DNA from 3 places in the Streptococcus sp. V728 genome. Region 3 is predicted to be linked to each of the others. Evidence: predicted binding sites of a transcription regulator. Region 3 holds the regulator's gene; each other region holds the start of a gene.

Region 1 (9,932 bases), on a different contig from region 3:
ACAGCAGTTTGGTCACCGGCCATTTCACCACACATACCTGCCCATTTACCTTCAGCATGTGCCGCTTTGATCACGTTGTTGATCAAACGAAGGATTGATGGGTTATATGGTTGGTAAAGGTATGAAACTTGTTCGTTCATACGGTCAGCAGCCATTGTGTATTGGATAAGATCGTTTGTACCAATTGAGAAGAAATCAACTTCTTTAGCAAATTGATCCGCAAGCATCGCTGCAGCTGGGATTTCAATCATGATACCAACTTGGATATCATCTGCAACAGCAACGCCTTCAGCAACCAATTTTGCTTTTTCTTCTTCAAGAATACCTTTAGCAGTACGGAACTCTTTCAACAAAGCAACCATTGGGAACATGATACGCAATTTACCGTGAACAGATGCACGAAGCAAGGCACGCAATTGTGTACGGAACATTTGGTTACCAGTTTCAGAAATAGAGATACGCAAAGCACGGTAACCCAAGAATGGGTTCATTTCTTTAGGAAGATCGAAGTAAGGAAGTTCTTTATCCCCACCGATATCCATTGTACGAACGACAACAGGTTTACCATTCATACCTTCAAGAACTGCTTTGTAGGCTTCGTATTGGTCATCTTCTGTTGGGAAGTCTTGTGAATCCATGTACAAGAATTCTGTACGGTAAAGACCAACAGCTTCTGCACCGTTATCATTCACACCTTCAACGTCTTTAGGTGTACCAATGTTGGCAGCCAACTCAAAGTGTTTTCCATCAGCAGTAACTGTTTTAGCGTCTTTCAAAAGAGCCCATTCAGCTTTTTGTTTAGCGTAAGCTTCACCAGCTGCTTTGAATTCTGCAATTTGTTCTTCACTTGGGTTAATTACAACTTCACCAGTAATACCTGAAACTGCTAAAACATCACCATCTTTAACAAGTTCAGTAATGTTGTTTGTACCTAAAACAGCAGCAATTTCAAGTGTACGAGCCATGATAGCTGAGTGGCTTGTACGTCCACCAATGTTTGTTACAAAAGCTTTTACAAAGTTTTTGTCCAATTGAGCAGTATCAGATGGAGTTAAGTCATGTGCAATCACGATTACTTCTTCATTAATAGAAGCTGGGTTTGGTAACTTCTTACCAAGAAGATTTGCCAAAACACGTTTTGTAACGTCGCGGATATCCGCTGCACGTTCTTGCATGTATGGATTGTCTTCCATTCCTTCGAAGATAGTGATAAACATGTCTGTAACTTCTTTCAGACCTGCTTCTGCATTTACTTTCTTAGCGCGGATAGTTTCTTTGATTTGACCGATCAATTCAGGGTCGGCAAGAACCATCAAGTGAGCGTCAAATACTTGTGCCGCTTCTTCTCCAAGCGTACCTACAGCTTTCTCGCGGATAAGAGAAAGCTCGTTTTGAGAAGCTTCAAGAGCAACATCCAAACGAGCCTCTTCTGCATTTGTATCTTCGACAGTAATAGTTTCAAAAGATAAATCCGGTTGAACGAGTAGATATGCTTTGGCAACGGCAACACCATCAGATGCCGCAATTCCTTTAAGCATTTCTGTCATTTCCTTATGCCAATCCTTCTTTTTCCATTGTTTCTGAGATAGCAGCGATAGCGTCATCAGCGTCTGCACCTTCAGCAGTGATTGTTACGTCAGCGCCTTGACCAACACCAAGACTCATAACACCCATGATAGATTTAAGGTTAACTGATTTACCTTTGTATTCAAGTGTGATATCTGAAGCAAATTTGCTAGCAGTTTGTACCAACAATGTTGCTGGACGTGCGTGAATACCTGTTTCTGCCACTACGTGGAAATCTTTAGAAGCCATAGTTTGACTCTCCTTTTGTTCTTTCTTTTTTGAGTTATATGTGATAACCCTTACAGTTTGGTATTATATCATCTTCTGGGATTTTTTTCAAGTATTTTATGGGATTTCTTCTTTTTCCTTTCAGATAACTTGCTGAAAATCTTCTATTTTATATATCAAAATACATCATGTAGTTTTTTATAATTTTAACATTTAGAAAACGCTGTTATTTATGGGTTTTATTTTTTTGTAATCACTACATATTGTGTTTAGTTGTCTTTCGACCAAAAGAAATCTACAATATTTAGTTTTTCTTCGTTGACAAAGATTTTTTTTCTGATATACTTAAGAAGTAATTAAATTTTTGAAGGAGGAGTTACAGAATGGTAACCGTTTATTCTAAAAATAATTGTGTTCAATGTAAAATGACCAAACGTTTCTTAGATAGTAACAACATCGCTTATCGCGAAATCAATCTTGATGAACAACCTGAATATATCGAACAAGTTAAAGAGCTAGGCTTCAGCGCTGCTCCTATCATTCAAACACCAACTGAAGTTTTCTCTGGTTTCCAACCAGCAAAACTTAAAAAACTTGCTTAAGTATCAGGATTAAAAGCTTCTATGTAAATCTTAGAAGCCTTTCTTTTGTAATGAAATAAAGGGAATTTTATGGGATTAAAACAACTTGAGGATGTAACATACTTCCGTCTAAACAATGAAATCAACCGTCCTGTTAATGGACAAATTATGCTCCACAAAGATAAAGAAGCTTTGGATGCTTTCTTTAAAGAGAACGTTGTACCAAATTCTATGGTATTTAATTCTATCACTGATAAAATTGATTACCTTATCAAACACGACTACATCGAAACAGCCTTTATCCAAAAATATCGTCCAGAATTCTTAGAAGAGCTTTATCAATTTATTAAAGATCAAAACTTCCAATTCAAGTCATTCATGGCAGCATACAAGTTTTACAATCAATATGCCTTGAAAACTAATGATGGGGAATACTATCTTGAGAGCATGGAAGACCGTGTCTTCTTTAACGCTCTTTACTTTGCTGATGGCAATGAAACTATCGCAACTGATATCGCAAATGAAATCATCCACCAACGCTACCAACCTGCTACACCATCTTTCTTAAATGCAGGTCGTGCACGTCGTGGTGAATTGGTATCCTGTTTCTTGATTCAGGTAACAGATGATATGAACTCTATCGGACGTTCTATCAACTCAGCTCTTCAGCTTTCACGTATCGGAGGCGGTGTCGGAATTTCCCTCAACAACCTTCGTGAAGCTGGAGCCCCTATCAAAGGATATGAAGGTGCGGCTTCTGGTGTCGTTCCAGTTATGAAGCTTTTCGAAGATAGCTTTTCTTACTCTAACCAACTTGGTCAACGTCAAGGTGCTGGGGTTGTTTACCTCAACGTCTTCCACCCAGACATTATCGCCTTCCTTTCAACTAAGAAAGAAAATGCCGATGAAAAAGTTCGTGTGAAGACTTTATCACTTGGTGTTGTGGTACCAGATAAATTCTACGAATTAGCACGTAAAAACGAAGAAATGTATCTCTTCAGTCCTTATTCTGTTGAAAAAGAGTATGGCGTACCTTTCAACTATATTGATATCACTGAAAAATACGATGAATTGGTTGCAAATCCAAACATCCGCAAGACAAGAATAAAGGCGCGTGATTTGGAAACAGAAATCTCTAAATTGCAACAAGAATCTGGCTATCCATATGTTGTCAATATCGATACGGCTAACCGCGCAAATCCAGTTGATGGAAAAATCATTATGAGTAACTTGTGTTCTGAGATTCTTCAAGTTCAAGAACCAAGCTTGATTAATGACGCACAAGAATTCATTAAAATGGGTACTGACGTTTCATGTAACCTTGGTTCAACCAACGTGGTCAACATGATGACTTCACCTGATTTTGGTCGCTCAATCCGAGCTATGGTACGTGCTTTGACCTTCGTTACTGATAGTTCTCACATTGTAGCTGTTCCTACTATCGACCATGGAAATAGCCAAGCTCACACATTCGGACTTGGTGCTATGGGACTTCACAGCTACCTAGCCCAACAACTGATCGAATATGGATCACCTGAGTCTATTGAGTTCACCAGCATTTACTTTATGCTCATGAACTACTGGACTCTCGTTGAATCAAACAACATCGCACGTGAACGAGGTGTTACCTTCCACAACTTTGAAAAATCAGACTACGCAAACGGAAGCTACTTCGACAAGTATGTAACAGGCGAGTTTGTACCAAAATCTGATCGTGTTAAAGAACTCTTTGAAGGTATCTTTATCCCATCTGCAGCTGATTGGGCTGTACTTCGTGATAAAGTTAAAGCAGATGGGCTTTACCACCAAAATCGTCTTGCTGTAGCACCAAATGGTTCTATCAGCTACATCAACGATGTTTCTGCTTCTATCCACCCAATCACTCAACGTATTGAAGAACGTCAAGAAAAGAAAATCGGTAAGATTTACTATCCTGCAGCAGGATTGTCAACTGACACCATCCCTTACTACACTTCAGCATACGATATGGATATGCGTAAGGTTATCGATGTCTATGCTGCTGCAACTGAGCACGTAGACCAAGGGCTTTCACTTACACTCTTCATGCGTAGTGATATCCCAACAGGTCTTTACGAATGGAAGAAAGAGAACAAACAAACAACACGTGATTTATCTATCCTTCGTAACTACGCCTTTAACAAGGGCATCAAGTCGATCTACTACGTTCGTACCTATACAGATGACGGCGGTGAAGTTGGTGCTAACCAATGTGAAAGCTGTGTGATTTAAGGACTAACTGATAACCTCTATACTAAGATTAGGCAGTAACAAAAAGTCGGTATTCCGACTTTTTGTGCGGTAGTCCAATCATAGAGTGATACACTATTCATCCTTATTTTATTTATTAAAATCAAAAGAAAGAGATTTGTAATGGAAACTTACTACAAAGCCATTAACTGGAATGCCATCGAGGATGTCATCGATAAATCAACTTGGGAGAAGTTGACTGAGCAATTTTGGCTCGATACACGTATTCCCTTGTCAAATGACCTTGATGACTGGAGAAAATTATCAAACAAGGAAAAAGACTTAGTAGGAAAAGTCTTTGGTGGTTTGACACTTTTGGATACCATGCAGTCTGAAACTGGGGTTCAAGCGCTACGTGCAGATATCCGTACACCACATGAGGAAGCTGTATTTAACAACATCCAATTTATGGAATCTGTCCATGCTAAATCTTATTCTTCTATCTTTTCAACCTTGAATACCAAGACTGAGATTGAAGAAATCTTTGAATGGACTAATACAAACCCATATCTTCAGAAAAAAGCACAAATCATCAATGAAATTTACCTCAATGGTACTCCTCTTGAAAAGAAAGTAGCCAGTGTATTCCTTGAAACCTTCCTCTTCTATTCTGGTTTCTTTACACCACTCTACTACCTCGGAAATAACAAATTGGCTAACGTTGCTGAAATCATTAAGTTGATTATTCGTGATGAGTCAGTTCACGGTACTTATATCGGGTATAAATTCCAACTTGGTTTCAATGAATTACCTGAAGAAGAGCAAGAAAAATTAAAAGATTGGATGTACGACCTTCTCTACACACTTTATGAAAATGAAGAAGGTTATACCGAAAGCCTTTATGATGGTGTTGGATGGACTGAAGAAGTGAAAACATTCCTACGTTACAACGCCAACAAAGCTCTCATGAACTTGGGACAAGATCCACTCTTCCCTGATTCAGCTGACGATGTCAACCCTATCGTTATGAACGGGATTTCAACCGGTACATCTAACCACGACTTCTTTTCTCAAGTTGGTAATGGATATCTACTTGGTGAAGTTGAAGCTATGCAGGACGATGACTATAACTACGGGTTAGATTAATTTGAAATTAGAAAAGAACATCTGTGTTTGTTTTAAACTTAGATGTTCTTTTATTTTTGTTTATTTTTGTTTTCTTTAAGTTGCTGATATGTTTAAAATATGATAAAATGATATTAGATATAGGGGGTGATTCAATGCTAAAACAAGAAAAACTTGATTTGATTTTAGATATTGTCAATACCAAAGGAACAATCACTGTCAAAGAAATTATGAGTCGTTTAGATATCTCGGATATGACAGCTCGGCGTTATCTACAAGAGCTAGCTGACAAGGATTTACTTGTTCGAGTGCACGGAGGTGCTGAAAAGCTTCGTTCAGGCTCTCTATTAGCAAACGAGCGCTCTAATATCGAAAAACAAGGCTTGCAAATCGCCGAAAAGCAAGAGATTGCTCGATTTGCCGGTCACTTAGTTGAAGAAAGAGAAACAATTTTTATCGGTCCTGGAACTACTCTTGAGTTCTTTGCTCGTGAACTTCCGATTGATAATATTCGTGTCGTAACAAATAGCCTACCCGTTTTTATTATCTTGAATGAACGAAAACTTACAGATTTAATTTTAATTGGTGGAAATTATCGAGAAATCACTGGCGCTTTTGTTGGTACTTTGACTCTCCAAGATATCGAAAGCCTTCAATTCTCTAAAGCTTTTGTTAGTTGCAACGGAATTAAAGATCAAGCTATTGCTACATTTAGCGAAGACGAAGGTGAGGTTCAAAAACTAGCATTAAATAATGCAAATAAAAAAATCCTTTTGGCTGACCATAGTAAATTTGATAAATTTGATTTTTACACCTTTTACAATATTGTAGATATCGATACCATTATCTCCGATTCAAAACTTAGCGATGAAACCCTAAAAGCTTTGTCCAAACAAACAAAAATTATTAAATCAACATCTTAAAAAGTCTCACCATTGGTGAGACTTTTTTATTATTATATCTTACTGAACTTTATACGCGTTCAGTCCATGAAGTAGCTGTTTTTTGAAGTACTTTATTAAGTTCATCGATGTTTTCAAAACCAGTTGTACGAAGCCATTCACGTGCCGCTGCTTCACCATTTTTGATGTAAGCCTCAACTGATCCAGCCCATGTTGCACGTCCACAAAGAACACCATTGAAGTTTGCACCTGATTCGTGGGCAAAGACAAGTGTTTCTTGGAAGAGTTTAGCTGATACACCCGCACTCAAATAGATGTATGGAAGATTAGTTGCTTCGTCTTGTGCTTTGAAGAATGCTGCTGCTTCTTCACGAGTGTGAACAACCTCTCCTTCAGCGAATCCTTCAACGTATTTAACGTTAACTGGAACTTCCACTTTCAAAACATCAATGTTAAAGCGTGGGTCTGAGAAGACTTTCATAGCACCAATAACTTTGTGTGGTTTTACTTTAGCGTATTCAGCAGAACCTGCATCCGCAATTTTTTCATCGTAAGCAAGGATTTCAAGGAAGAATGGAATATCTTCTGCCACACACTCAGAACCAATACGTTCGATGTAGGCTTGTTTTTGTTGGTTAAGTTCGTCAGAGCTATCTACATCGTAGTAAAGCAAGAATTTAACTGCATCAGCACCTTGTTCTTTAATACGTTTTGCAGACCAAACATCCAAGCAGTCTGGCAAACGTTTTGTACTTGTTGTGTCATATCCTGTTTTTTCATAAGCAAGGAGAAGACCGGCATTTGGTGCAAGAGCTTTTGTAGCAGGAAGACCATATTCAGGGTCAAGAAGCATTGATGAAGCGTATTTAGTCAATTCATCTGCTACCAAAACTTTGAGTTCTTCCATTTGAGCTACTGTAGGCTCTTCTGTTTGGTATTGAGCCATCAAACGTTTCAAAGCACCACGTTGGTCAAATGCAAGAGCTGAGATGATTCCATTTTCATCTGAGAGTTTTTTCAAACAAGCACGTTTATTTTCTGTTAAAGTCATTTTATACCTCTTTCACAATTAATTGGTCAAATAAATTTTGATAGTTAGCCATATTGACATGCCCGGTCATTTTTTCTTGAGCATTTAGCATACCAAGGACATTCGCCTTAGTCAATAATTCTTGATCAGATTCTTTATGGAAAAGACCTGATGCAATACCTGCTACAGTAGAATCACCAGAACCAACTGGATTTACTACTTGAATTTTTGGAATATCTACTTTATAGAAAGTATCCCCGTGTTTTGCAAAGGCACCGTTAGCACCTAGAGAAACGATAATCCACTCAATTCCATCAAATAAAGGATCTTGAAGAACTTCTTTTAATTCATCCAAATCTTTAGAAATTTCTCTTCCCAATAGTTGAGACAATTCTTCATTATTTGGTTTGATAACCGTTGGTTTGTGTGGTGATTCAAGAACAGCCTGAAGAGCTGCTCCTGAACAGTCCAAGACAACTGGTTTTCCTGCTTGATTAGCAAGTTCCACTAAACTAGCATAATAATCAACTGGGAGTCCAGCTGGTAGACTACCTGAAATAGCTACAACTTCTACAGTATTAAGAAGTTTTTTGAAGTAAGCCAAGAAATCTTGTCCTTCTTTTTCTTGAACCTCAGGACCTTTTTCAAGAATTTCAGTTTGATTATCACCGTGAAGAATAGCGATACAGTTACGTGTTTCACCTTGGATAGAGAAGAAACGCTTGGTGACTTTATCGTCAATATTTTCAACTAGAAAATCACCCAGTTTACCACCAACTAGACCAGTTGCGACTACAGAATCGCCAAATTCTGATAGGACGCGTGTAACATTAAGACCTTTACCACCAGCTGTTTTCGTAACATCAACAACACGGTTGACAGTGTCAATTTTCAATTCATCCAAAGGATAAGAAATATCAATGGATGGATTCATTGTGACTGTTAAAATCATAAGTCACCTCTTAGTCGTGGTATTCACCACGATCCCATTTTTCAAGGAATTCTGTAAAGAAGTTGGCATCAGTTTGGTGATCGTTATGAGTTTCAACGTGTTGGATTTTAGCGATCAATTTTTTGTTTTCTTCAGATGGTTTGTATTCAGCATTGATGAAAGCTTCAATGATATCACACATGAGCAATTCACCAGTGATTTTACCACCAAATCCGATAACGTTGGCATTCAATTGTTCTTTTGCATAAAGAGCTGTTGTCATATCACGAACCAAAGCAGAACGAACACCTGGAACTTTGTTAACAGCGTTATTGATACCTACACCAGTACCACAAATACATACACCAAGATCAGCTTGACCGCTAACTACTGCTTCCCCAACTTTTTTACCAAAGATTGGGTAGTGTGTACGTGCATGGTCATATGTACCAAAGTCAATGACTTCATGTCCTTTTGATTTCAAAAATTCTGAAACCGCCATTTTTTCATTAGTTACGATGTGGTCACATCCGATTGCAATTCTCATTTTTTTCTTACCTTTCTTTCAATATCAAAAATTAGCACATTTTGTTCAACATGTCGACACGGATTTGGTGACGACCACCGTCGTACTTACCATTTACAAAGCCTTTAGCAATGTTTTTAGCCAATTCATCACCAACGAGTTGAGCACCCATAGTAATCATACGGGAGTTGTTGTGGCCGCGAGTCATATAAGCTGAACGTTCATCAGAAACTTCTGCCGCAACCATTCCTTTGATTTTTGTCGCAACCATAAATGGACCTGCACCATAAGCATCAATAACAATACCAAGGTTTTGTTCTTCTTTCTTAACTTCTTCAGCAACTGCGAGAGTTACATCGACGAAGTCTTGACCTTCAGCAGTAACATCCACAACATGGAAGTTTTCTTTTTCCAAGAAGTCTTTAACAACTTCTTTCAATCTTAAACCTGCAGCATCTGCACCAATAACAATAGACATATTGTATACTCCTTTTTTTATAATAGACCAGTGAATTTTATGGATATGGATAAAGATTATCCTTTCATCAAAAAGTCCACTAGTAGTTTTGTTGACAATAATTTTAATTAAGAACGAAGACCATATTCCGTTCTTAATAAGTTTTTTTCATAGAAAAACTAGAACAGTCACTTTGTTAAAATAAACACAAATTGTTCTTTATAAACATAATATACTACTATTAGTTGGAAAAGTCAACAATTTATGTTTGTTTTTGTTTATTTTTTTATAAAATTTCGATATCAAATCCAACGTGATCAAAATCGCCAGGTTTCAAAATCTTAACATTCTTTTTAACTTCCAGTCTATCTCCTTCTT
Region 2 (9,932 bases), on a different contig from region 3:
AACGACTAGTGCCTAAACCGAAACCAAGAGAAGTAAATGGCGTTTGCCCGTTTGAGGTAAAGAGGGTGTTAATCTCGTACTCTAAAGATTGCATGGCATCATAGATGTCTTTTTGAGTTTTCTTCCAGGCGTATTCTTCGTGCTTGTCAGGTAGGACCCATTCCTCTGCATCTTTAAGGTGTTTTTGATAATTTTTCTCTGCATAAGGAGCCAAAACTTCATCTATACGGTCTGCCGAACAGCCCCCATACTGGCTAGATGCGACGTTTGCGATGATTTGTGAAATTTGCGCCGTCGCAGTTTGGATAGACTTAGGACTTTCTACCTCAGCATTCCCAATCTTAAAACCATTTTCCAACATACCCTTAAAATCAATCAAACAGCAGTTGGTCATAGGAGTGTAGGGGCTGTAGTCCAAATCGTGATAGTGGATATCCCCTTTTTGATGGGCATTAGCCACATGCTTAGGAAGCATTTGAAGTCCGATTGATTTTCCAACAATCCCGGCCGTCAAATCACGCTGGGTGTTGAAGACATCGCTATCTTTATTGGCATTTTCATTAACAACCGCTTGATCCTTATTGAGAAGCTTATGAATACTAAAGTTGATATCTGTCGCTTTTGAGCGCTCAAAATCTCTTTGAGTCCGATAAGTGATATACTCCTCAGCCAAGGCATATTCTTTAGCTTCCAGCAACTCGTGCTCAACGATGTTTTGGATTTCATAGATTTTTACACCTTGCGGGAAACGGCTATGGATCTCATCAACGATACGCTCAACCAGGGCACTAAGGCGCTTTTCGACCAAAGGAGTTACATCCATAACCTTTTCCGCAGCCTTACGAAGCGCTTTGTCAATCTTATCTACATCAAAAATGACACGTCTACCGTCACGCTTTTCAACGAATAACGTTGGATCAGGGACAGTCTTCTCTTCCAATACAATCATATCCATACCCTTTTCTTAAATATAATATTGATTCTAAAAAGTATTATATCACTAAAAAAATAAAAATCAATATCTTGTGTAAAAAAATAAATTTTTTTTAAAATTACACAAGATATTGATAATTTTATTTTAATTTGTAGAGTTTGAAATCTTTGTAATCACTTGGAACGGCTTGATAATTTTCAGCTAAAAGCTGCTCAACTTCTGTCCAAAGAGATGTTTTTGTATTCACTACAATCATCTTTGGTTGATTATCTCGAAGATCATTTACAAGCTTAGTACGATTTGCATCAAGTCCTGTATGCAATCTAGGAGATAGCAACTGACTTGCTGCTAAACGCTCACTAGCCTTATAACTACTTGTCAGATTATCCCATACATAGATACGTTCTGTAGCCTGTGTTTCACTTTTAATCTTAGCCTCAATACTAGTGCGCTCTTTATATTGTTCTGCATGAAGCACATATCGTGAAACTACAGGAGCTAAAAATAGATAAACGAGAGCTAAAATTGGCAGATAGGCATTTCCTTTCACAAAAGTGCCCCATGGTGACGTTTCTTCTCTGCGTCTTCTACGACGGCTGGCTCCCTCTAATTCCCACGTGCGAATTCGAGTTAACAATAGAATAGACAAGAAGGGTAACAATTCAACCATACGACTACCATTGATAAGATCTGTAGAGAAAATTTCTAAAACTAATACCAAAATAACAGCTATTGCAGCAGAGATTGATAAGACTGATTGTTTCAATGGTTTAGATTGGAAGAGACCTGTGAAAGCCAACGTCAATGCTCCAAGAGCAATTGCCAATAATCCATAGAAGAGGATGTTGTCGAGTAACCCCGAGTTAGAGGTGAAGTTCAAACTATCTAATGGATAGAGGATTTGACTAATGGCATTTCCGAAGCTACCTTTATAAGCTGTATAGTAGCCAATTGGATAAAAGAAGATTGAAAAACCAAGACCCGCCGCAAAGAATTGATAGAGGCCATGAGTCAAGTTGTTGCGCCCAACATTAAAAGCAGTTACTGCAAAAAATAAGACAAATGCATATAAAATTGTCACCAAAGGTGCAAAGAAAAATGCTAGGGCCAGGCTAATCCCAATACGTATGAAACCTTTATCATGATCTGGTTCTGCAAAGTAAGCAATCGCTAAACTGAGAGCATAGAATAAGAACGGAAGGGCAAGAATAGTCGCATAGCCACCACCAAAACTAAGAGCACTGGCGAGGATATAAAAGACTGTCAGCACTTGTTGAGATTGTTTGTTTTGTCCCGTCAAGTTATAAGCCGAATGAAAAAGAAAGAATCCTGCACCTATTAAGGCTAACCAATTAAAGACTGCAAACAATAGACTGCCTTTGGTTAGATACTGTAAAAAGTAATAAAGGAGACCACTAGTTCCAAAGTAGTCAGAGTAGATATCTCCTCTCTGATGCATGGCCCATCCGATATAGAAATCCTGAGTCTGTTCTGGACTTAGCAAGCCTAATAAAAAGGGTAGGACCACAGACACAAGTACTACTAGCGTACTCAAAATTAGGATATTAAAAAATGGTAAGCGAGCAGGCTGACGAGTTTCAACCTCGAGTTGCTCCTCATTTGTTACTGGAGCTTCCTGACTTCCCACCCAATATGGATTCGATTCATCTTCTAATCTGCCATATACGTTCATTCATTCTCTCCTATATTTTAATTTGTTCTAGTATATCAAAAAGTCTAGTTCTTGTCAGCCTGCGGCGGACGTTTGCGTAACTTTTCAGATAAGAAAACAAAGCGTTCAATCTCATAAAAACGATGATAAGAAGCTTTTTTATAGTAGTCTAAAAAAGTTTTTTCCTCTACTGTCAGCATGGTTACCCCTCCTTTTCTCTTCATTCGAAAAAAGGAGAAAAATCTAAAAAAGCTGAATTCTCAAAAAGAGGATTCAGCACTTTTTAATCAGCTTTCTTTTCTAAGTTTTTTGAAATGCTACGATTTTTACCTTCCAGATACACCATCAAAATAGAGATATCTGCTGGGTTTACCCCAGAAATACGGCTAGCCTGACCAATGGTTTCTGGATTAATGAGTTTGAACTTCTGGCGCGCTTCTGTCGCGATAGAGTCAATATCATCCCAATCGATGTTGGCCGGAATACGTTTTTCTTCCATGCGTTTCATCTTGGCAACCTGATCCATAGCTTTTGAGATGTAACCTTCGTACTTGATTTCTGTTTCAATCAATTCGATAATCTTGTCATCCAATTCTTCGGCAGCAGGTCCAATAAAGGCCACCACGTCTTGGTAAGAGACTTCTGGACGACGGAGAAACTCCTTGGCAGTGACTGCATCAGTCAATGGTTTGAAGCCCATTGCTTCAACCTTAGCGTTTGTTTCCTTGACTGGCTTGAGTTTGATGCTATCCAAACGCTTCATTTCATTTTCAAATTGATTTTTCTTGATCTCAAAGCGAGCCCAACGTTCATCATCAACTAGACCAACCTCACGCCCCATCTCAGTCAAACGCATATCAGCATTGTCATGACGGAGGATGAGGCGGTATTCAGCACGACTGGTCAAGAGACGGTAAGGTTCAATGGTTCCCTTAGTTACCAAGTCGTCAATCATCACACCGATATAACCGTCGCTTCGTTTCAGAATCAACTCAGGCTTACCTTGGATTTTCAGAGCCGCATTGATACCCGCTATGATCCCTTGTCCAGCAGCTTCTTCGTAACCTGACGTTCCATTTGTCTGTCCAGCAGTGAAGAGGCCTGAGATTTTTTTGGTTTCCAGAGTCGCACGCAACTGGTGTGGTAAGACCATATCATACTCAATGGCATAACCAGTTCGCATCATCTCTGCATTTTCCAACCCTTTGATAGAATGAACCAAGTCACGTTGTACGTCTTCAGGAAGACTAGTCGAAAGTCCTTGGACATAGACTTCCTCTGTATTGCGACCTTCTGGCTCAAGGAAAAGTTGGTGGCGTTCCTTGTCTGCAAAACGTACAATCTTGTCCTCAATTGACGGACAATAGCGAGGCCCAACTCCCTTGACCACACCTGTAAACATAGGCGCACGGTGGAGGTTGTTTTGAATAATCTCATGGCTGGCACCATTGGTGTAGGTCAACCAGCACGGCACTTGGTCTTTGACATAATCCTCGTCACGTGAAGTGTATGAGAAGTGATTTGGTGCCTCGTCTCCTGGCTGGATTTCTGTCACATCGTAGTTGATAGAAGAAGCCTTGACACGAGGTGGTGTCCCTGTTTTGAAACGACCGATTTCGAGCCCAAGTTCTTTGAGATTGTCAGCGAGGTTAATAGAAGCTAGGCTGTGGTTAGGACCTGACGAGTACTTGAGATCTCCGATGATGATTTCCCCACGGAGGGCAGTCCCTGTGGTCACAATAACAGCCTTGGCAGCATACTCTTGATGGGTCGCTGTACGAACACCGACAACCTTGCCATCTTCCACCAAAATCTCATCAATCATGGTTTGACGAAGGGTCAGATTCTCTTGATTTTCAACTGTCTTGCGCATTTCCTTAGAGTAAAGCTCCTTGTCAGCCTGCGCACGAAGGGCACGAACAGCAGGTCCTTTCCCAGTGTTGAGCATCTTCATCTGGATGTAAGTCTTATCAATGGTCTTGGCCATTTCACCACCGAGGGCGTCAACTTCACGGACGACAATCCCCTTGGCAGAACCACCGATAGAGGGATTACATGGCATGAAAGCCAACATTTCAATGTTAATAGTCGCAAGCAAAACCTTGCAGCCCATACGGCTAGCAGCTAAGGAAGCCTCAACTCCAGCATGCCCCGCACCGATTACAATAATATCGTATTCTTCTGTAAAATTATAAGTCATCTTCTCTCCTATTCGTTAAGATGGATGTGTCGTAATTGTCCGTCCCAATTTGGTAAGGTAGTTTTTAAAAATGCTGGCTTCAGATTAACAGTATATAGATCATCTAAAGCAAGCCACCGGCAAGGTAAGGGCTTCGCATCTTCTTGCATGGTTAACGGTGCATCTTCCAGCAAGTCCACTAAATAATGGAACTCGATATTATGATAGTGGATTCCAGCTTGTTCAAAGCGATTTTCAACAATGAAAGCTAACTGAACAGCTTTAGATGCGACACCAAGTTCTTCCTTTACTTCTCGAACCACAGCATCTTCAGTAGCTTCATCCACTTGAATGGCACCTCCAATTGTATAAAAACCATCCTCATCTTCTACAACTAACAAGCGATTGTCTTTTACAATCAAAGCGGTCGCTCTTACACCAAAAACTGTTTGGTTTGACTTGGTCCGAAAATCTTGTTCTTGCATGTAACTTCCTTTCTTAACGACACAAAAACAGTCAAAACTCCAAAGAAGTGCAGGACAAAAAGCCTGCAACATCCATGAGCTTTGACCATCATTTCTATTGCTTTTATTATTGTAGCAAATTGAGAAAATTTGTCAATCTATATGTACTGACAAACCTTGCCATCACGGTAGGCATTGTCAATCAAACCACCACCGAGACACTCTTCACCATCGTAAAAGACAACTGCCTGTCCTGGTGTAATGGCGCGTTGTGGCTCCGCAAAGATGACCTCGGCCTTGTCTCCTTTGACATGAACAGTTACCTTTGAGTCAGGCTGACGGTAGCGGAATTTAGCCGTACATTCTAGCGTAAACTCCTCTGGAATGTCACGAGTAAAGTGAACTTGACTAGCCTCTAAGCTAGTTGACATGAGCGCTTCATGATAGAAACCTTGTCCTACATAGAGGATATTTTGGCTCAAATCTTTTCCGACAACAAACCAAGGAGCATTGTCGCCTCCGTGTTGACCACCGATACCGAGTCCCCCACGCTGACCAATTGTATAGTACATAAGGCCTGCATGCTCGCCCATATCGCGACCATCCACAGTCATCATGCGACCAGGCTGAGCTGGCAGATAGTTGCTGAGAAATTCTTTAAAGTTCTTTTCTCCGATAAAGCAAATCCCTGTCGAGTCTTTCTTCTTGGCAGTCGCAAGTCCAGCTTCTTCAGCTATTTTTCGGACTTCAGGTTTTTCCAAATGTCCCAGCGGGAACATGGTTTTTTGAAGTTGTTCTTGAGAAAGTTGGCTGAGGAAATAGGTCTGGTCTTTGCCATTGTCCACGCCACGAAGCATGTGAACGATGCCATTCTCATCACGCGCCACTCGAGCATAGTGACCAGTCGCCACATAGTCAGCCCCCAAGGTCATGGCATAGTCCAAGAAGGCCTTAAACTTGATTTCTTTGTTACACATAACGTCTGGATTTGGCGTGCGTCCTGCACGGTATTCCGCTAGGAAATACTCAAAAACGCGGTCCCAATACTCTTTTTCAAAGTTGACAGAGTAGTAAGGAATGCCAAGTTGGTCTGCCACTGCAGCCACATCCTTGTAATCTTCGGTCGCTGTACAGACCCCGTTTTCATCTGTGTCATCCCAGTTCTTCATGAAGATACCGATCACATCGTAGCCCTGCTCCTTGAGCAAGAGAGCCGTCACCGACGAATCGACACCACCACTCATCCCCACGACAACACGTGTTTTAGAGTTATCACTCATGGTAAGTCTCCCATCTATTCGTTTATTCACGATTGAAGGTCGTGTGTGCTTCAACGATTGAAGGTCGCTTGAGCAAGATTCATTATAGCATGCTTTAAAAAAGATGACAAGGAAGATGGAGACAAATCTAGCAATCTCTTCTGTAAATACATAAAATTAAGAACTCAAAAAAGTAATTCATGCCTAAACCTCTATTCACTTTAAAAATTTATTTTTAAAATCAACTAAAAATGATATACTGTAATGAGGAGGAATGCGCACATGATTCCATACATATACCTTTATCCACGTGCGTAGAACTATTGTGAACAACTACAAAGATATACTAAAATCAAAAAATACCATTTTTGCTATTATAATTATTGCAGGTTTTGGACTTTTAACAGCCTTAGTCATTCATCAAGAACATGTTCAAGCAGAGAGAGGAAACATTGCTCTCATCAAACAACAAAAAAATCAACAAGATGTTGAACAAGTAAAAAATGCTATTAAAGACTTCAACATCGATTCTGAAAGCATAATAGATGATTGGAAAAAGATTCAGGAATTGAAACCAACCACTGATGCGGGTAAAAAGACACTAACAGACTTTCTTACTTCTACTGCCGATAAAGTCACAAAGCATTATACTGAAAAAGCTTTAAAATTAGATATAAAGGACTCTGATAGCCAGTTTCAAGATAAACAAACACTTGAAGCAGGCATCACTTCTTTACAAAAAATACTAGAAATCATTAAAAATATCAACTCTGCTAACGAGCAAACTTCCATTGAAGAAAAAATAAAACCAATTCAAGAACTGATCTCTAAATTCCAAAAACAAGTTGAATTCTTGACTAAAAAAGAAGAACAAAAATCTAACCAAAACGAAACAGAAACAGCTAGTAAGACTCAGGTAGTAGAATCCTACAATTCAGAAGATAGCAACTACAGTCCAACCTACACTGAATCATATGAAAGCATAAATAATTCTCAAACACCTGCAGCTGAGCAATATTCATCTGATAGTGCTGGCAGCGAAGGGAATCATGGCGTTGATACACGAGATCAATCTTCTAATTCTTCCGGTTCCCAGACAGATGCTAATAGACATAATAATTAAACTAAAATTCGCGACTTAAACAGTTTAACTTACTAATTCGGGTGGAAAAATTCTGTAAAATCATCAACCTGAACAAATCTTCCGTCACTATTACTTAAAAATTGTCTCTCATTAAAAGGTACACAAAAAGAGCCATTCAAGGCTCTTTTTTTATTTTTTAGTACCAACCGTTGTTAAGCCAGAAGTTCTTAGCTTCAGTCCATGAACCATAGCGTCCTGCTACATAAGCGTCAGCTACACGTTCTTGGTTTTCTGCTGAATAGTCACCGTTCAAGTATGAGTCTGTCAATTGGTAACGTCCGATGTAACGTCCGTTTGTAGCTGTATAGCTACCGCCTGATTCTTTTTGGGCGATCCATTCTTTAGCTTCTGCTTCTGAACCACTTACAGTTGAAGCTGGAGCTGAATAGCTTTCTTCAACTACAGGCGCTGCAGGTTTGTAAGTAGCCTCATATGTAGTTTCTTCTACAACAGTCTCAGAAACTGCTGGAGTTTCTTTGACTTCTGCTACAGGAGCTTCTGTTGTAGTTGAAGCAGCTGGAGCTTCACCGTCGATAACCAATACTTGGTCAACATAGATGAGGTGAATGTTTTTAATGTTGTTCAATTTAGCCAATTTTTCAACTGTTGTGTTGTGAGTTTCAGCAATTTCTGAGAGAGTATCTCCAGCTTTGACTGTGTAAGTTTTTGATTCTTGTGCAAAGGTTAATGATGGTGCTAGGAAAGCAAGTACTACTGCTAATCCCGCAAATTTAGTTTTAATGTTTGATTTCATTTAAAAAAGTTTCTCCTTCTTTCTTATACTACCATGATACCCTTCTATTATTACTATTTGTTAACGATTTTGTGTAGAAATGTTACAGAACTGTGATTTATTTACCTAGAAATAGCCTTTTTTGTTACAAAAGCCTCGTTATTAAAGGCTTTCTGGCATTTTTTGAGATTTCAGAACGGAATTAAGCACTTGAAACCAATCTTTGATATAATAGAAGTAAGAATCTTTTTAAGGGGAAACAGATGCAATCACTTCGTTTTCAATCTGTCTTTGATATCATTGGTCCAATTATGATTGGTCCATCTAGTAGTCATACAGCAGGAGCTGTTCGTATCGGAAAAATCGTTTCATCAATCTTTGACGACACTCCTACTGAAGTCGAGTTCCAACTTTTCAATTCTTTTGCCAAAACCTATCGCGGACATGGGACCGATCTTGCCCTCGTCGCTGGAATCTTAGGAATGGATACAGATGACCCTGAAATTCCTAACAGTCTGGAAATTGCCCACAAACGTGGTATCAAAATCGTATGGACCATCCAAAAGGATAGTAATGCTCCCCACCCAAACACCACGAAAATCACTGTGAAGAACGATCGTAAGACTATCAGTGTAACAGGAATCTCAATCGGTGGTGGTAACATCCAGGTGACAGAACTAAATGGCTTTGCCGTATCTCTCAACATGAACACCCCTACCATTATCATCGTTCATCAGGATGTCCCTGGTATGATCGCTCATGTGACAGAGGCCTTATCGCGCTTTAATATTAACATCGCTCAAATGAATGTAACTCGAGAAAAAGCTGGTGAGAAAGCCATTATGATTATCGAAGTTGATAGCCGCAACTGTGAAGAATCTATCGAAGAAATTCGTAAAATTCCTCATTTGCATAATGTCAATTTCTTTCAATAGGAGAAAATATGTTTTACTCTATCAAAGAATTAGTCGAACAAGCCGACTTAGACTTTCAAGGAAATGTTGCTGAACTCATGATTACGACTGAATTTGAGCTAACTGGTCGCGAGCGAGAAGAAGTTCTCCTCCTCATGGAGCGTAACCTTGAAGTCATGAAAGCTTCCGTCGAGCTTGGTCTCAGTGAAAAGAAATCTCGTAGCGGTTTGACAGGTGGTGATGCTGCAAAGCTCGACCACTACATCAAAAAAGGAAAGACGCTGTCTGACTTCACTGTCCTATCTGCAGCCCGTAACGCCATTGCCGTTAATGAGCACAATGCCAAGATGGGCCTTGTTTGTGCGACACCAACCGCAGGTAGTGCAGGCTGTCTTCCCGCAGTTCTCACATCCGCTATTCAAAAACTCAATCTAACTCATGAACAACAACTAGATTTCCTCTTTGTTGCTGGTGCTTTTGGGCTCGTTATTGCTAACAATGCTTCTATCTCGGGAGCCGAAGGAGGTTGCCAAGCGGAAGTGGGGTCAGCTTCAGCCATGAGTGCTGCCGCCCTAACCCTAGCTGCAGGTGGAACTCCATACCAAGCTAGCCAGGCTATCGCCTTCGTTATCA
Region 3 (9,932 bases):
AGTAGTAGCGACTGGTATTTTGACTAGCGTTATCGGACCGACACTCTTAAAATGGCTAAAAATTGACGATCCAGTAGCTGCCGGTTTGGCTCTAGGAGGAACAGGTCACGCCGTTGGAACAGGGACCGCTTTTCGCTACGGATCAGTTGCAGGTGCCATGGCTGGTTTGGCAATCGGTGTCACAGGTCTGCTTTATGTCTTTATCAGTCCAATTGTAGCTGGTATAATATTGAGTTAAAGGTCAAGTATCTCTTGGCCTTTTATCTGTTTAACAATAAAAATCCCCAGCAAAAATTCATTTGCTAGGGGTTTTTTATTATTGAAGGTTAACTTTATTCTTCAAGATGTAGTAGGTGCCGATATAGTAGACAACAATCAAAATGATATCTTTAATGATTTCATAAGTGAGAAAAGAGCTGTAATTTATACTAATATTTAAGAAAAGATCGCTAAATCCAATGAGAGTGTGAATCACAATATAGGCCACAACAGCTAGAGCTGTACGGTATTCATCAAATAGTTGACCGATAGAAATAGACAAGTAGATACAAAGGATGCTGGCAAGGGTATTTAAGACATAAGTTGTCAGGCTTAACCATAAATTGCCTAGATAGTAGTCGAAAAGATCCTTGAATAAGGTTGATATGAAGACATCAGGGCTAATCATGGCAATGATGATGTAAAGACTCAAAAGAAAGACCACTGTACTTGTCAAAGACCAGACAAAGGCTCCAAGGATTTTAGCAGAGAGAATCTGGTGTTCAGATACTGGAAGGGTTAGGGTTAGATAACCACGACGGTCATAGACACTTCCCTTAAATCGTTGAATGATCAAAATTAAGGTTGAAATACTCAGAGTAATAACGAGGCCCCCAAAAACCAGAGCTAGAAAGAATAACATGAGAGCACCTTTGTCTTGATAATAGGTACTTGATAAGGCACTACCGTGAATTCCTATGATGACAGATAGGGATAGTACAGCTGCATAGAGGGCAAAAAACCATTTGTTGACATTTTTAAATTCATAACGAACTAAATTCCAAAACATAAGAATCTCCTTTACCTAAGCTTTGAATTCGTGACGGAAGAGTTGATCGATAGACTCTCCAGATTCGTGGCGAATATCATCTACATTTCCTTGACGGACGATTTTTCCATCCTTGAGGAAAATAATCTCATCCAAGATTGGCTCGATGTCTGAAATCAAATGAGTTGAAATCAAGACAGTCGAAGTTGGGGAGTAGCTGTTGATGATGGTGTTCAAGATATAGTCACGGGCTGCAGGGTCGACTCCTCCGATGGGCTCGTCAAGGACATATAAGCGAGCATCACGACTCATGACAAGAATCAATTGGACCTTCTCTTTGTTCCCTTTGGAGAGCTTTTTAAGGCGACTGTTTTCGTCGATACCCAGGTCACGAAGTAAGTGTTGAGCACGATCAAGATTGAAATCCTTGTAGAAGGTTTTGAAGAAGGTAAGAGCTTCTTTGACTTTCATTTGCTCGTTAAGGTAGGTCGTGTCAGGTAGATAAGACACAATGGCTTTTGTTTCGGGACTAGGCTCTGTATTGTTGATAAGAATACGTCCTTCATCAGGTTGGAGCAAGCCATTAATCAACTTAATCAAGGTTGTCTTTCCAGAACCATTTGGGCCAAGGAGACCAACAATCTTACCAGCTGGGATTTCAAAGGAAACATTTTTTAGGGCAGGATTTTGTCCATAGGATTTTGAAACATTTTCAAATTCTAATAAGGTCATAGTCTAAACTCCTTCAATATAATCTCTCAAAACAGTAGGTAGTTCTTCTTTTTCATAGCCAAATTCTACCATGGCTGTGACAAACTGTTGCAGTTGTTCTTCGGATAGTTGTTTGCGGGATTGGAAAATCAAGTCCAAGTCCTCTGTGACAAAGCGGCCAGCAGTCCGCTTGCTGTATACAAAGCCTTCTCTTTCCAGGTCTGATAGGGCGCGTTGGATGGTGTTTGGATTGACACCAGCTTCACTTGCTAATTCTCTAACAGTTGGTAGTTGTTGACTAGGCTCAAGTTTGTGGGAAATAATTTGCAGTTTGATTTTGTCCATAATCTGCAAATAAATGGGTTTGTTGTTATCAAATGTCCAGGACATCACGGTCTCCCTTCTATTTTTCTTGTGTTAATTAAATAGTACAACTAAACAAAAAACTTGTCAAGCCAAAAGGAGAATTATTTTGGGAATTGCTCAAAAAATGGTATAATGAAAAGAAAACGACAAGGAGGGGAAGGCATGCGTTGTCCAAAATGTGGCGCTACTAAATCAAGTGTTATCGATAGCCGTCAGGCTGAAGAAGGAAATACGATTAGAAGAAGACGTGAGTGCGAAGAATGCCAACATCGTTTTACGACCTATGAACGTGTAGAAGAAAGAACGCTAGTTGTAGTCAAAAAGGATGGCACACGAGAGCAGTTCTCAAGAGATAAAATCTTTAACGGGATTATCCGTTCAGCTCAAAAACGTCCGGTGTCCAGTGATGAGATTGGCATGGTCGTCAATCGTATTGAACAAAAACTCCTCAGTCGCAATGATAATGAAATTCAAAGTGAAGATATTGGTTCTCTCGTCATGGAAGAGCTAGCAGAACTTGACGAAATCACATATGTTCGTTTCGCTAGTGTCTATCGTAGTTTTAAAGACGTGAGTGAGCTCGAGAACCTTCTCAAACAAATTACGCAATCTTCAAAGAAGAAAAAGGAAAAATAAATGAAGCCTAATGATCGTTTTTCTTTTCTAAAGAATAATCGGGTGTCGCAAGATCCCACATCTCTGGTGCAGTGCTACCTCCCGATTATCGGTCAGGATGCGCTGAGTCTTTACCTTTACACCCTAGCCTTTTGGGATAATGGGCAAAAGGAACATCTTTTTGCTGCTATTCTCAATCATCTCAATTTCGGGATGGATAGGCTCTTAAAAGCTTTTAAAATCTTATCAGCCTTCAACTTGGTCACTCTTTACCAAAATGGAGATGCCTATAAACTTGCTATTCATCCAACGCTTTCTAGCTCGGATTTCTTGCGTCATACGGTTTATCGTACCTTATTGGAGAAAAAAATCGGTGAGCCAGCAGTTTCTGATTTGCGCCAAGAGTCTGCGGAGGGAGAAGCTTTGACCGTTCCTTTGAGTCAGGTCTTTCCAGAGATAGATGATATGGCTGACACTGAGGAAACACTCGGAAAAGCTAATTTTCCAAATGATTTTGATTTGGAACATTTCCGTCAACTTATGGCGAGAGACGGCCTCCGTTTCCAAGATGAACAGACAGATGTCTTAGAACTGTTTAAAATAGCTGACGAGAAAAAATGGACCTGGTTTGAAACCTATCAGCTAGCCAAAGCAACAGCTGTTTCGCAAGTTATTTCTGTCAAGCGTATGCGTGAAAAATTAGCTCAAAAGTCTGTTTCATCGGACTTTAGTCCCCAAGAAGCAGCCATTATCAGAGAAGCTAAAAGTAAAACAGCTTTACAATTTTTGGCGGGAATCAAACAAACCCGAAATGCAGGGATTATCCAATCTGAACGTGATTTGTTAAAACAGATGGCAGATTTGGGCTTGCTTGATGAGGTTATCAACATTGTTATACTCTTGACCTTCAATAAGGTTGATTCTGCTAACCTCAATGAAAAATATGCCATGAAAGTGGCCAATGATTACTCTTATAACAAGATCAGAACTGCTGAAGAAGCTGTCCTTCGCATCAGAGAGAAGAATCAAAAGGGGCAAGAACAAAAATCAGCGAAAACAAGCCAAGCCAAAAGTAATGTCCCAAAATGGAGTAATCCAGAATATAAAAATACGTCATCAGCTGAGGAGTTGGAAGAAATGGAACGCCAAACTCTAGAATTGTTAGCAAAATTAGATAATGGAGGGGAATAGATGGAAAGTGTAGGAGATGTACTTAAAGGTCATCCTAGTCGTTTTCAATACCAGGACTTGGTCCAGCAGATTGTAAAAGATCCAGATGTTGCGGCTTTTATCCAGAAGGAATCTCTCAGTCAAGAGGAATTGAATCGTAGTATCTCTAAATTTAACCAATACATCACCGAACGTGATAAGTTTCTTCGCGGAGATACCGACTATATTGCTCGAGGTTATAAGCCAATTTTAGTCATGAATCATGGTTACGCGGATGTATCCTATGAGGAAACTCCAGAACTAATTGCGGCTGAGAAGGAAGCGGCGATTAAGAAGCGTCTTAACTTAATTAATTTGCCATCTAGCCTGAAAAATGTCAGTTTTTTAGATGTTTATCGTGATGATGTTGCTCGTTTAACTGTTCTAAATAGAATGATTAAATTTGTTAATGATTATCCAGACAACCGTAAAGGTCTCTATCTCTATGGAGACTTTGGAGTTGGGAAGAGTTTTATGGTGGCTGCCCTAGCCCATGATTTGTCAGAAAAACGTGGCGTCTCATCTACCCTTCTTCACTATCCAAGCTTTGTCATTGACGTTAAAAATGCTATCGGTGATGGTAATGTAAAGAGTTTGGTGGATGAAATCAAGCAAGCTGAAGTTTTGATTTTTGATGATATTGGTGCTGAGCAATCAACACCTTGGGTACGAGATGAAGTCTTACAAGTGATTCTTCAATATCGTATGCAAGAAGATTTACCGACCTTCTTTACTTCAAATTTCAATTTTGAAGATTTGGAAAAACATTTTGCTAAAGGAAAGAACGGAAATGATGAAACCTGGGAAGCTAGACGTGTGATGGAGCGTATCCGTTACTTAGCAGAGGAAACACGACTAGAAGGAGAAAATCGCCGATGAGTGAAACAATCACCTTAATGAAATCTCATACCTCGGTTCGCAGATTTAAAGAAGAAGTGATTCCTCAAGAGGACTTGAATGAGATTTTATCAGCTGCCCAAATGGCTTCTTCTTGGAAAAATTTCCAATCGTATTCTGTGATTGTAGTCAGAAGTCAAGAAAAGAAAGAAGCTTTGTATGAGCTTGTTCCTCAAGAAGCGATTCGTCAGTCTGCTGCCTTTCTCCTCTTTGTGGGTGATTTAAACCGTGCAGAAAAAGGAGCTCGTCTCCATACAGATACTTTCCAACCTCAAGGAGTTGAAGGGCTCCTCATCACTTCAGTAGATGCTGCATTAGCTGGGCAAAACACCTTGCTTGCGGCAGAAAGCCTTGGCTATGGTGGAGTGATTATCGGTTTAGTGCGTTACAAATCTGTTGAATTAGCAGAATTGTTCAAGCTACCTGACTACACCTATCCAGTTTTTGGGATTGCACTAGGTGTGCCAAATCAAAAGCATGATGTAAAACCAAGATTGCCACTCGATAATGTTGTTTTTGAGGAAGAATACCAAGAACAAACAACTGAGGCTATTGAAGCCTATGACCGTGTGCAGACTGAATACGCAGGAGCGCGTGCGACTACCACTTGGAGTCAGCGTCTTGCGGAGCAATTCGGTCAGCCTGAACCAAGCTCAACTAGAGAAAATCTTGAACAAAAGAACTTATTGTAGAAAGTGAGAAAACATGGCCTTACCAACTGTTGCCATTGTAGGACGTCCCAATGTTGGGAAATCAACCCTGTTTAACCGTATTGCAGGGGAACGCATCTCAATCGTCGAAGATATTGAAGGAGTAACACGAGACCGTATCTATGCGACTGGTGAATGGCTCAATCGTTCTTTTAGTATGATTGATACTGGAGGGATTGACGATGTTGATGCTCCATTTATGGAACAAATCAAGCACCAGGCAGAGATTGCCATGGAAGAGGCAGACGTCATCGTCTTTGTCGTTTCTGGAAAAGAAGGAATCACAGATGCAGACGAATACGTAGCTCGTAAACTCTATAAGACACATAAACCTGTTATCCTCGCAGTCAACAAGGTTGACAATCCTGAGATGCGAAATGATATCTATGATTTCTACGCTCTTGGCTTGGGCGAACCTCTACCAATCTCGTCTGTACACGGTATTGGGACAGGGGATGTACTGGATGCTATCGTGGAAAATCTCCCACATGAAGTCGAAGAAGAAAATCCGGATGTCATTAAATTCAGCTTAATTGGACGTCCAAATGTCGGAAAATCTAGCTTGATCAATGCCATTTTAGGAGAAGATCGTGTGATTGCTAGTCCCGTAGCTGGTACAACTCGTGACGCCATTGATACCCATTTTACAGATGCAGATGGCCAAGAATTTATCATGATTGATACGGCTGGTATGCGTAAGTCTGGTAAAGTCTATGAAAATACTGAGAAATACTCAGTTATGCGTGCTATGCGTGCCATTGACCGTTCAGATGTAGTCTTGATGGTGCTCAATGCCGAAGAAGGCATCCGTGAGTATGATAAGCGTATCGCTGGATTTGCCCACGAAGCTGGTAAAGGGATGATTATCGTAGTCAATAAGTGGGATACTCTTGAAAAAGATAACCACACCATGAAAAACTGGGAAGAGGATATTCGCGAGCAGTTCCAATACCTGCCTTACGCTCCGATTATCTTTGTTTCGGCTTTGACCAAGCAACGTCTCCACAAACTACCTCAGATGATTAAGCAAATTAGTGAGAGTCAAAACACTCGTATCCCATCAGCAGTCTTGAATGATGTCATCATGGATGCTATCGCCATCAACCCAACACCGACTGATAAAGGGAAACGCCTCAAGATCTTCTATGCGACTCAAGTGGCGACTAAACCGCCGACCTTTGTGATTTTTGTCAACGAAGAAGAGCTCATGCACTTCTCTTACTTGCGTTTCTTGGAAAATCAAATCCGCAAGGCCTTCGTCTTTGAAGGAACACCGATTCATCTGATCGCAAGAAAACGAAAATAAAATGATAAAAAGAAGAAGGTTTTCAGACCTTCTTTTTTGTAGATGATACCAAGAGCGTAAATCTAAATTTGTCATCAAATTAACATGTTTTCCTGGTCCTTGTCACGGTTTTGTAATGGAAACGTACTTTCTTTGTAAGATTCAAAATGCTATAATGCTCTAAACAATTTTCCTTGCATAAGGAGGTTATTATGAAAAAAGATAGATTGTTAAAGAATCCATTCTTGGTGCGTCTACTTGGATTGCTGATGGCGTTTTTCTTCCTATCAGCCTTCACTGCACCTGAGAAACCAGACTACGGTATCTATGACCCAAATCATTATTTGACAGAGGAAGTAGTTACTCAGATTCGTGATTTGAATGAAGCCAATAGTCAAAAGGCAGAAAAGCTCCAAATAGGTGTCTATATCGTAGACAGTTTGGAAGGTGAAAGCATTGAAACGGTAGCAAATGAAACCGCTAGGGCTTGGAAGATTGGCTATTCAGGCGATAATTTTGGAAGTCTCATTGTAGTAGCCGTTCAAGACCGTAAATCAAGAATTGAAACCAGTAATAACACCGCCATTAGAATAACAGACTATCAAACCAAGCAGATCTTGGCAGCCAGCCGTACAGATTTTAAAACTGGTGACTATAGTAAAGGAATTCTAGCGATTGCCAAAGGTTTGGACAATCAGTTTTATAGAGGAACTGGGACCTTCTCGTCTGATGATGACTCCTCTGATATCAAACGTTATTCCGAAAGTATCAGTGGGAAAAAATCTAATCGAGATAGAACTAGTTCATCAAACCGCCGTCAAAAAAATGACCCCATAAAAGATTTCTTTATGTTCCTGACGGTAATATATTTCGTTGGAGTCATTATTGCCATTATCAGAGGTAGAGGTGGCGGAGGGGGAGACTCCTCTGACGGCGGCTGGTGGTTTAGTGACTCTTCCGACTCAGGGTCATCTTGGTCCGACTCAGGATCAGACTCCTCTAGTAGCTGGGACGGCGGAGGCTTCGATGGCGGAGGCTCATCCGATGATTGGTAATGTTCGTATGTAATTTAAAGAAATAAGTAGGTTTAAGAAATGAAAAATAAAGGAATTATTTATGTATTAAGTATTTTACTGGCTATTCTCTTGCTAGGTGGATGCTCAGTAGTAGGCACTTATAACGGACTTGTCTCCGAACAAACCAAAGTCGAGCAAGCACAGGCAGATGTAGCGACAGCCCTTCAACGTCGTTCAGACTTGATAGGGAATTTGGTAGAATCTGTAAAGGGACAGATGAATCATGAGACAGAAGTCTTTACCCAAATCGCAGAAGCACGAGCAAAAATTGGAACCGGATCAGTGACTTCAAAAGAGAACCAAGAAGCTCAAGGAGAGTTGAGCTCGGCTATCTCACGTTTGATTTCGCTAACAGAAAACTATCCAGAATTGAAGAGCAATCAAAACGTTGAACAACTCATGACGGAGTTGGCCGGAAGTGAAAATCGTATCTTTGTAGCTCGCAAGGATTACAACCAAGCTGCAACAGAATACAATCAAAAATTAAGAAGCTTCCCAACAGTTCTTTTCGCTAACATGATGAACTTTAAAGAGGCAGAAACCTTTAAAGAAAGCGAAGAAGCCAAGACAGCTCCAAAGGTTGATTTTAGCACTTCTACAACTAAAGAATAGGCTTGAAATTTCTAAAAGAAAATCAATGATTAGCAATAGTTTGAACATTTACAAAAAAAGGCTCTAAATGAGCCTTTTTTAGCTTGTATAAACACGGATTCTTTCTTGAAAAAGCTGGGCAAATATGCTACAATAAAAAGAACATTCTAAAATATTCAGAATTTAAAGTAAGGAAAAAAATGGCAAATTTATTAAAAACAATCATCGAAAATGATAAAGGGGAACTCCGCCGCTTAGAAAAGATGGCTGATAAAGTCCTCAAATACGAAGATGAAATGGCTGCTTTGACAGATGAGCAGTTGCAAGCTAAGACAGAAGAATTTAAGCAACGTTATCAAAATGGTGAAACGCTTGATCAACTCTTGTACGAAGCCTTTGCGGTTGTACGTGAGGGAGCTAAGCGTGTTCTTGGACTCTTCCCATACAAGGTTCAGGTTATGGGTGGTATCGTTCTTCACCACGGTGACGTTCCAGAAATGCGTACAGGGGAAGGGAAAACCTTGACAGCGACAATGCCTGTTTACCTAAATGCTCTTTCAGGTAAAGGTGTACACGTAGTTACCGTCAACGAATACCTTACAGAACGTGACGCGACTGAGATGGGTGAGTTGTACTCATGGCTTGGTTTGTCAGTTGGGATTAACCTAGCTGCAAAATCTCCAATGGAGAAAAAAGAAGCCTATCTCTGTGATATTACTTACTCAACTAACTCAGAGATTGGTTTTGACTACCTTCGTGACAACATGGTTGTACGTGCAGAGAACATGGTTCAACGTCCACTTAACTATGCCTTGGTCGATGAGGTTGACTCTATCTTGATCGACGAAGCTCGTACACCATTGATCGTTTCAGGAGCAAATGCCGTTGAAACGAGTCAACTCTACCATATGGCGGACCATTTTGTGAAGTCTTTGGATAAGGATGACTACATTATCGATATTCAGTCTAAGACAATCGGTTTGTCTGATTCAGGTATTGATAAGGCTGAAGAATACTTCAAGCTAGAAAACCTCTATGATATCGAAAATGTAGCTTTGACTCACTTTATCGATAATGCCCTTCGTGCCAACTACATCATGATTCTTGATATCGACTATGTGGTGAGCGAAGAGCAAGAAATCTTGATTGTCGATCAATTTACAGGTCGTACCATGGAAGGCCGTCGATACTCTGATGGGTTGCACCAAGCGATTGAAGCTAAAGAAGGTGTCCCAATTCAAGATGAAACCAAGACATCTGCATCGATTACCTACCAAAACCTTTTCCGTATGTATAAAAAATTGGCAGGTATGACTGGTACTGGTAAAACAGAAGAAGAGGAATTCCGCGAAATCTACAACATCCGTGTTATTCCAATTCCTACTAACCGTCCAATCCAACGTATCGACCATTCAGACCTTCTCTACGCTAGCCTCGATGCAAAA

What was found. Region 3 encodes NrdR, which represses ribonucleotide reductase genes. Its sites were predicted from a motif close to ACACNATATATNGTGT; they were not measured.
Region 1: nrdH (glutaredoxin-like protein NrdH) is a predicted target of NrdR. The motif match lies at 2,048-2,063, and genes of this name have one in related genera.
Region 2: nrdD (anaerobic ribonucleoside-triphosphate reductase) is a predicted target of NrdR. The motif match lies at 1,014-1,029, and genes of this name have one in related genera.

Annotation. Positions count from the first base shown of each region.
Region 1 covers NZ_JBQJJH010000002.1:181,381-191,312, reverse strand. The annotation lists gene ptsP (phosphoenolpyruvate--protein phosphotransferase) at 1-1,547, opposite strand, end outside; gene ACTO1Y_RS02325 (phosphocarrier protein HPr) at 1,552-1,815, opposite strand; gene nrdH (glutaredoxin-like protein NrdH) at 2,178-2,396, shown strand; gene nrdE (class 1b ribonucleoside-diphosphate reductase subunit alpha) at 2,466-4,625, shown strand; gene nrdF (class 1b ribonucleoside-diphosphate reductase subunit beta) at 4,767-5,729, shown strand; gene ACTO1Y_RS02305 (DeoR/GlpR family DNA-binding transcription regulator) at 5,864-6,631, shown strand; gene lacD (tagatose-bisphosphate aldolase) at 6,681-7,661, opposite strand; gene ACTO1Y_RS02295 (tagatose-6-phosphate kinase) at 7,663-8,592, opposite strand; gene lacB (galactose-6-phosphate isomerase subunit LacB) at 8,603-9,118, opposite strand; gene lacA (galactose-6-phosphate isomerase subunit LacA) at 9,150-9,575, opposite strand; gene ACTO1Y_RS02280 (aldose 1-epimerase family protein) at 9,841-9,932, opposite strand, start outside.
Region 2 covers NZ_JBQJJH010000003.1:37,856-47,787, forward strand. The annotation lists gene nrdD (anaerobic ribonucleoside-triphosphate reductase) at 1-949, opposite strand, end outside; gene ACTO1Y_RS05890 (damage-inducible protein CinA) at 1,074-2,627, opposite strand; gene ACTO1Y_RS05895 (hypothetical protein) at 2,672-2,806, opposite strand; gene mnmG (tRNA uridine-5-carboxymethylaminomethyl(34) synthesis enzyme MnmG) at 2,890-4,806, opposite strand; gene ACTO1Y_RS05905 (NUDIX hydrolase) at 4,815-5,270, opposite strand; gene mnmA (tRNA 2-thiouridine(34) synthase MnmA) at 5,408-6,529, opposite strand; gene ACTO1Y_RS05915 (hypothetical protein) at 6,834-7,631, shown strand; gene ACTO1Y_RS05920 (LysM peptidoglycan-binding domain-containing protein) at 7,789-8,406, opposite strand; gene sdaAB (L-serine ammonia-lyase, iron-sulfur-dependent subunit beta) at 8,649-9,320, shown strand; gene sdaAA (L-serine ammonia-lyase, iron-sulfur-dependent, subunit alpha) at 9,329-9,932, shown strand, end outside.
Region 3 covers NZ_JBQJJH010000004.1:182,990-192,921, forward strand. The annotation lists gene ACTO1Y_RS07560 (LrgB family protein) at 1-238, shown strand, start outside; gene ACTO1Y_RS07565 (hypothetical protein) at 317-1,048, opposite strand; gene ACTO1Y_RS07570 (ABC transporter ATP-binding protein) at 1,064-1,759, opposite strand; gene ACTO1Y_RS07575 (GntR family transcriptional regulator) at 1,763-2,128, opposite strand; gene nrdR (transcriptional regulator NrdR) at 2,267-2,740, shown strand; gene ACTO1Y_RS07585 (DNA helicase) at 2,741-3,910, shown strand; gene dnaI (primosomal protein DnaI) at 3,911-4,807, shown strand; gene ACTO1Y_RS07595 (NADPH-dependent oxidoreductase) at 4,804-5,517, shown strand; gene der (ribosome biogenesis GTPase Der) at 5,531-6,841, shown strand; gene ACTO1Y_RS07605 (TPM domain-containing protein) at 7,033-7,875, shown strand; gene ACTO1Y_RS07610 (LemA family protein) at 7,915-8,508, shown strand; gene secA (preprotein translocase subunit SecA) at 8,688-9,932, shown strand, end outside.